DNA from 3 places in the Streptomyces chengbuensis genome. Region 2 is predicted to be linked to each of the others. Evidence: predicted binding sites of a transcription regulator. Region 2 holds the regulator's gene; each other region holds the start of a gene.
What was found. Region 2 encodes HrcA, which represses chaperone genes, less so after heat shock. Its sites were predicted from a motif close to TTNGCACTCNGNNNNNCNGAGTGCNAA; they were not measured.

Region 1 (2,265 bases), 2.1 Mb from region 2:
TCGACGTCCTCGGCGATGATCAGCAGCGGCTTCGAGGCGCCGGCCTGGATGACCTTCTCCAGCAGCGGGAGCAGGTCCTGGATCGAGGAGATCTTGCCCTGGTTGATCAGGATGTACGGGTCGTCGAGGACGGCCTCCATACGCTCCTGGTCGGTCACCATGTACGGCGACAGGTAACCCTTGTCGAAGGCCATGCCCTCGGTGAAGTCCAGCTCCAGACCGAAGGTGTTGGACTCCTCGACGGTGATGACGCCGTCCTTGCCGACCTTGTCCATCGCCTCGGCGATGAGCTCGCCGACCTGCTGGTCCTGGGCGGACAGCGCGGCGACGGCGGCGATGTCGGACTTCTCCTCGATCGGGCGCGCGGTGGCGATCAGCTCGTCGGAGACGGCCTTGACCGCGGCGTCGATGCCCTTCTTCAGGGCGGCCGGGGAGGCACCGGCGGCGACGTTGCGCAGTCCCTCGCGCACCAGCGCCTGGGCCAGCACGGTGGCGGTGGTGGTGCCGTCACCCGCGATGTCGTTGGTCTTCGTCGCCACCTCCTTCACCAGCTGGGCACCGAGGTTCTCGTACGGGTCCTCGATCTCGACCTCACGGGCGATCGTGACACCGTCGTTGGTGATGGTGGGGGCACCGAACTTCTTGTCGATCACGACGTTGCGGCCCTTGGGGCCGATCGTCACCTTGACCGTGTCGGCGAGCTTGTTGACGCCGCGCTCAAGGGCGCGACGGGCGTCCTCGTCGAACTTCAGGATCTTCGCCATGGAGCTTCTCAAGTCCTCTCAAAGCGAACCGCGCCCCTCGCCGCCCGGCTTCATCATCAGCGGGGGCCAGGGGCGCGGCTCTGAGCAAATCTGCGGTGAATTACTTCTCGACGATCGCGAGCACGTCGCGGGCCGAGAGGACGAGGTACTCCTCGCCGCTGTACTTCACCTCGGTGCCGCCGTACTTGCTGTAGAGCACGACATCGCCGGTCTTGACGTCGAGCGGCAGGCGCTCGCCGTTCTCGAAGCGGCCCGGGCCGACGGCCAGGACGACGCCCTCCTGGGGCTTCTCCTTGGCGGTGTCCGGAATGACCAGGCCAGAGGCGGTGGTCTGCTCGGCGTCGAGCGGCTGGACCACGATGCGGTCCTCGAGCGGCTTGATGGCAACCTTGGAGCTGGTGGTCGTCACGATCCGACCTCCCCCTTCGGAGATCTCACGGGGTTCATCTGTCTGAGGTGGCGACCAGGTGGATCCGTCGTCGCGGGTGCCGGACCTGCCCGTCGCTGTGTTGGCACTCTCCGGTGGGGAGTGCCAGAGCCGAGACTATGACCGGGATTAGCACTCGGTCAAGCGGAGTGCCAATCCACTGCGTGTTCGGCCGGTTCCCGCCGGGCCGTCCGGGGCGCTTCGCCGGGAGCGGCGGCGACGACGGGCCGCCGGGGACGACCGCGTCGGCGGCCGCCGCGGCCCGTCGCGCGCGGGCGGGCGGCCGGCGCCTCAGACGTAGTCCTCCAGCCTCGCCACCGCGTAGCCCTTCGCCGTGACGACCTTCATCACGTTGCGGATCATGTCCGGCATGCTGCCCTTCCACTCCGCCTTGCCGCGGAAGTGCGTGAGGATGATGTCGCCGGGGTGCAGGTCCCGGTCCCACTCGCGCCACTCCATGTGGTCCGGGAACGCCTCCGCCGCCCACAGCGGCACGGCCTTCACACCGCACGACTTGGCGGCGCGCAGCGTGTCCCGGTTGTAGCTGCCGTACGGCGGCCGGAAGAGGCGCGGCCGCTTGCCGAACCGCTTCTCGATCCTGGCCTGCTGCCCGCAGATCTCCGCCTTCTGCTTCGCGTACGACAGCGCCGGCAGATACGGGTGGGTGAGCGTGTGGTTGTGCAGGGAGACTCCGCGGTCCTGCATCCTCCCGAAGTAGCCGTAGTCGTCCCTCACGACGTAGTCGCTGAGGAAGGCGCTGTACGGGATCCGCAGCTCGCTCATCATCCGCAGCAGCTTCGGGTCCTTCTCCGCACCGTCGTCGATCGTCAGGAAGACGACCTTCTGCTTCGTGGGCACGGTGGTGAAGACGGGCGGCAGGCCCTTGGGGCGGTCGACCTCGAAGCCCTTGCGCGTGGTGATCCTCGGCTTCTCGTCGGGCGGCGGGGGCGGGGGCAGCGGGGTCTGCCGAAGGCCCCAGCGCCTGGCCGCGGCCGCCCGGGCGGCCTGGATCTTCTTCATCCGCTTCGCGTACGCGGCGAGCGCCTCGGCCGGTCCGGCGGCGGCCTTCTCGCC
Region 2 (2,265 bases):
ACATGTCGCACGTCTGCGCCGAGGTTCCGGGCGCGGCGCCCTCGCCCGAGCAGGTCGTGCACACGACGGCCGTGTCGACCTGGATGTCCTTCGTCGTGCCGAAGGCCGCCTCGTTGAGTTCGACCTCCAGCCTGATCATCGCGTCCTGGCCGCGACGCGTCCGCGACCGCGGCCCGCGCTGGGACGCGGTCCCGAAGAACGCGTCCATGATGTCGGAGAAGTTGCCGAAGCCACCGGCGCCGAAGCCGCCCGCGCCACCGCCGCCGGCGGCGGACAGCGGGTCCCCGCCGAGGTCGTAGACCTGCTTCTTCTGCGGGTCCGACAGCACCTCGTACGCGGCGTTGATCTCCTTGAAGCGCTCCTGCGTCTTCGGGTCCGGATTCACGTCCGGGTGGAGCTCCCGCGCGAGCCGCCGGAAGGCCTTCTTGATCTCGTCCTGCGATGCGTCGCGGCGTACGCCCAGTACGGCGTAGTAGTCCGTGGCCACTTACGACTCCGCCAGGATCTGTCCGACGTAACGTGCCACTGCGCGTACCGCTCCCATCGTTCCGGGGTAGTCCATGCGGGTCGGTCCGACCACGCCGAGTTTGGCGACTGCCTCGTCGCCCGAACCGTAGCCGACCGCGACGACGGATGTGGAAGTGAGTCCCTCATGGAGGTTCTCGTGCCCGATCCGTACGGTCATGCCCGAGTCCTTGGCCTCACCGAGCAGCTTCAGCAGCACGACCTGCTCCTCCAGCGCCTCCAGCACGGGCCGGATGGTGAGGGGGAAGTCGTGCGCGAAACGCGTCAGATTGGCGGTGCCGCCGATCATCAGCCGTTCCTCGGTGTCCTCGACCAGTGTCTCGAGGAGGGTCGAGAGCACCGTCGAGACCGTGGCGCGGTCCTCCAGGTCGAAGGACTCCGGGAGATCCTGCACCAGTTGCGGCACGTCCGTGAACCGCCGTCCGACGACACGGCTGTTGAGCCGGGCCCGCAGATCTGCGAGCGAGGTGTCGGAGAACGGCGCGGGGCAGTCGACGTGCCGCTGCTCGACCCGCCCCGTGTCCGTGATCAGCACCAGCATCAGCCGTGCCGGGGCGAGCGCCAGCAGCTCCACGTGCCGCACGGTGGAGCGGGTCAGCGACGGGTACTGCACGACGGCGACCTGCCGGGTCAGCTGCGCCAGCAGCCGCACCGTACGGGCGACGACGTCGTCGAGGTCGACGGCGCCCTCGAGGAAGTTCTGGATCGCCCGGCGCTCGGGCGACGACAGCGGCTTGACCCCCGCGAGCCTGTCCACGAACAGGCGGTAGCCCTTGTCCGTGGGGATGCGGCCGGCACTGGTGTGGGGCTGGGCGATGTAGCCCTCCTCCTCCAGCACGGCCATGTCGTTGCGCACCGTCGCCGGCGAGACACCGAGCCGGTGCCGCTCGGTGAGCGCCTTGGAACCCACGGGCTCCTCGGTGCCCACGTAGTCCTGGACGATGGCGCGCAGCACCTCGAGTCTGCGTTCGCTGAGCATGGCGCACACCTCCAGCTGTGGTTCTTCGGCGGTCCTTCGGCCCTGTCTGGCACTCGGCCTCGCTGAGTGCCAGTTTTCCCCGGCCCAGTGTACGGCCGGGAGGTACGTCCCTAGCAAGGGCGGCCGGACACCCTACCCCGTCGCGACGAGCCATGACGCCGCTGGTCGCTCCGGGATAGCGTCGCCGTATGGACGTCCGTTGGGAAGACTTCGGCTGGGAGCGGCTCGCCGGCGGCGTCGGGCGGCGCCGCCTGCCCGTCTGGGACGCCACGGTGGGCCTGGTGGCCGGTGGGAGCGCGGTGCTCCTGTACGACACGGGCTCGACGCTCCGCGAGGGGGAGGAGCTCAGGACCCAGGCCGAGTCCCTCCTCGGCGGTCGGCGTGTGACGCATATCGCGCTCAGCCATCCCCATTTCGACCATGTCCTGGGGACGGCGGCGTTCCCGGGGGCCGAGGTGTACGGGGCGGTGGGCGTCGACAGCCTCCTGCTGCGGGACCGGGCCGTGCTGCGCGACGACGCGATCCGCCACGGAGTGCCGCCGGAGGACGCGGCGCGGGCCGCCGACGCCCTGGTCGTCCCTCGGCACGTCGTCTCGGGCGAGTGGACGCTCGACCTCGGCGGCCGCCAGGTGATGCTGGCGAACGTCGGCCCGGGTCACAGCCGTCACGACCTGGTGCTGCTGGTTCCCGGTGACCGCGAGATCGTCTTCTGCGGCGACCTGGTGGAGGAGTCGGGCGACCCGCAGGCCGGTCCGGACGCC
Region 3 (2,265 bases), 1.0 Mb from region 2:
GGTCGCCGAAGCCCGGGGCCTTGACGGCGACGGACTTGAAGGTGCCGCGGATCTTGTTGACGACCAGGGTCGACAGGGCCTCGCCCTCGACGTCCTCGGCGATGATCAGCAGCGGCTTGCCCGACTGCATGACCTTCTCCAGCAGCGGCAGCAGGTCCTTCACCGAGGAGACCTTGCCGTTGAAGATGAGGATGTACGGGTCCTCGAGGCCGGCCTCCATGCGCTCCATGTCGGTCGCGAAGTACGCCGAGATGTAGCCCTTGTCGAAGCGCATACCCTCGGTGAGCTCCAGCTCCAGACCGAAGGTCTGGGACTCCTCGACGGTGATGACGCCTTCCTTGCCGACCTTGTCCATCGCCTCGGCGATGAGCTCGCCGATCTGGGTGTCGGCGGCGGAGATGGAGGCGGTGGAGGCGATCTGCTCCTTGGTCTCGACCTCCTTGGCCTGGTCGAGCAGCGCACCGGAGACGGCCTCGACGGCCTTCTCGATGCCGCGCTTCAGAGCCATCGGGTTGGCGCCGGCCGCCACGTTGCGCAGGCCCTCGCGGACGAGCGCCTGGGCGAGGACGGTCGCGGTGGTCGTACCGTCACCGGCGACGTCGTCCGTCTTCTTGGCGACTTCCTTGACCAGCTCGGCGCCGATCTTCTCGTACGGGTCCTCGAGCTCGATCTCCTTGGCGATGGAGACACCGTCGTTGGTGATCGTGGGGGCGCCCCACTTCTTCTCGAGGACGACGTTCCGGCCCTTGGGGCCAAGGGTGACCTTGACGGCGTCGGCGAGCTGGTTCATCCCGCGCTCGAGACCGCGCCGTGCCTCCTCGTCGAACGCGATGATCTTGGCCATGTGAAGTGGTCCTCCCGGACTGGGGTGGATTGCTCCGGACCGCGCTGGTGCCCGCGACGGACGGCCTGCACGCCTTGTGGTTCCTTGCCCCACCCGGCCTGCGGACCTCACCGACCCGGTCCTTAGTTGTCACTCTCACTCGTAGAGTGCTAACGCCAATGATTAGCACTCGGACCCGGCGAGTGCAAGGCGCGACCGCGACTCGGGCCCCCGCCGGCACCCGGCGGCCGCGCCCGGGCCCGGGCCCGACAGAGACGCGACCCGGACCCGGCACCGGCGTGACCGCGCACGATGCGGGTACGACCCGGGCGCGATACGACCCGGGCGCGATGCGGGTACGACCCGGGTACGAAGCGCGGCGCGACCGCGCACGACGAAGGTGCGACCCGGACGCGAAGCGCCGTGCGACCGCGCACGACGAAGGTGCGACCCGGACGCGAAGCGCCGTGCGACCGCGCACGACGAAGGTGCGACCCGGACGCGGGACCGGCGTGACCGCGCAGGGCGGCCGCCGGTCCCGCCGCGGTGGAGGCACGACCCTCGCGCGGCGGCGGGTGGTCCGGCCGCGGCATGTGGCCCGGCCCCGGACACGGCGGAGGGTCCGCGCCCCTGGCACGGACCCTCCGTCACGTTGCTGCAGTCAGTCGGCGCTCAGCCGGCTACGCGGACCATGTCCGCCTGCGGCCCCTTCTGGCCCTGCGAGATCTCGAACTCGACTCGCTGACCCTCCTCCAGGGTGCGGTATCCGTCCATCTGGATCGCGCTGTAGTGGACGAAAACATCCGCACCACCGTCGACCGCGATGAAGCCATACCCCTTCTCCGCGTTGAACCACTTGACGGTGCCCTGAGCCATGCCTAACTCCCCTATTACTGGCCCTTGCACAGGACCGCACTTCGCGGACCCGGGTCAGACCTCACCCAGCGGTGTCACCGGTACCCGGAGGGGCATGCGGATGACCCATGGATGTGCGCCGGAACGCGTCGACCGCGGCTGAATGTATCTGTCCAACTGCCGTCTGCAACAGGTCAATCGGACGAGAATTCCGGGCAGGACCGAAAGGATGAATAAGAGGAAATGCGAGCATTCCCGGGCAAGTCGGGCCGGACAAAGCGCACTTACTGCGCATCACGCTCGAGCACTTTGGCTGTTTCTTGTCGTGTGCGCACGCATTCTCATATGCACCTGGCACACGCAGCGGAGGGGGCTTCCCCAACTCTATCGCGCTCAACCATGCAGAAATGCCCCCTCCGCCGAGCTTGCGGAGGGGGCACCACTGCTGACTCTGCGTGGCGTTCAGCCGCCCGCCACCGCGGGGATGATCGACACGCCGGCACCGTCCGGCGTCGCCGTCTCCAGGCCCTGCTCGAAGCGCACGTCGTCGTCGTTGACGTACACGTTCACGAACCGGCGCAGCTTGC

Region 1: a site for HrcA is predicted at 1,321-1,347, ahead of groES (co-chaperone GroES). Genes of this name have one in related genera too.
Region 3: a site for HrcA is predicted at 971-997, ahead of groL (chaperonin GroEL). Genes of this name have one in related genera too.

The regions. Positions count from the first base shown of each region.
Region 1 covers NZ_CP129137.1:4,701,391-4,703,655, reverse strand. The annotation lists gene groL (chaperonin GroEL) at 1-764, opposite strand, end outside; gene groES (co-chaperone GroES) at 865-1,173, opposite strand; gene QRN89_RS20970 (polysaccharide deacetylase family protein) at 1,483-2,265, opposite strand, start outside.
Region 2 covers NZ_CP129137.1:2,555,781-2,558,045, forward strand. The annotation lists gene dnaJ (molecular chaperone DnaJ) at 1-487, opposite strand, end outside; gene hrcA (heat-inducible transcriptional repressor HrcA) at 488-1,504, opposite strand; gene QRN89_RS11420 (MBL fold metallo-hydrolase) at 1,693-2,265, shown strand, end outside.
Region 3 covers NZ_CP129137.1:3,598,836-3,601,100, forward strand. The annotation lists gene groL (chaperonin GroEL) at 1-844, opposite strand, end outside; gene QRN89_RS15870 (cold-shock protein) at 1,496-1,699, opposite strand; gene QRN89_RS15875 (MoaD/ThiS family protein) at 2,141-2,265, opposite strand, start outside.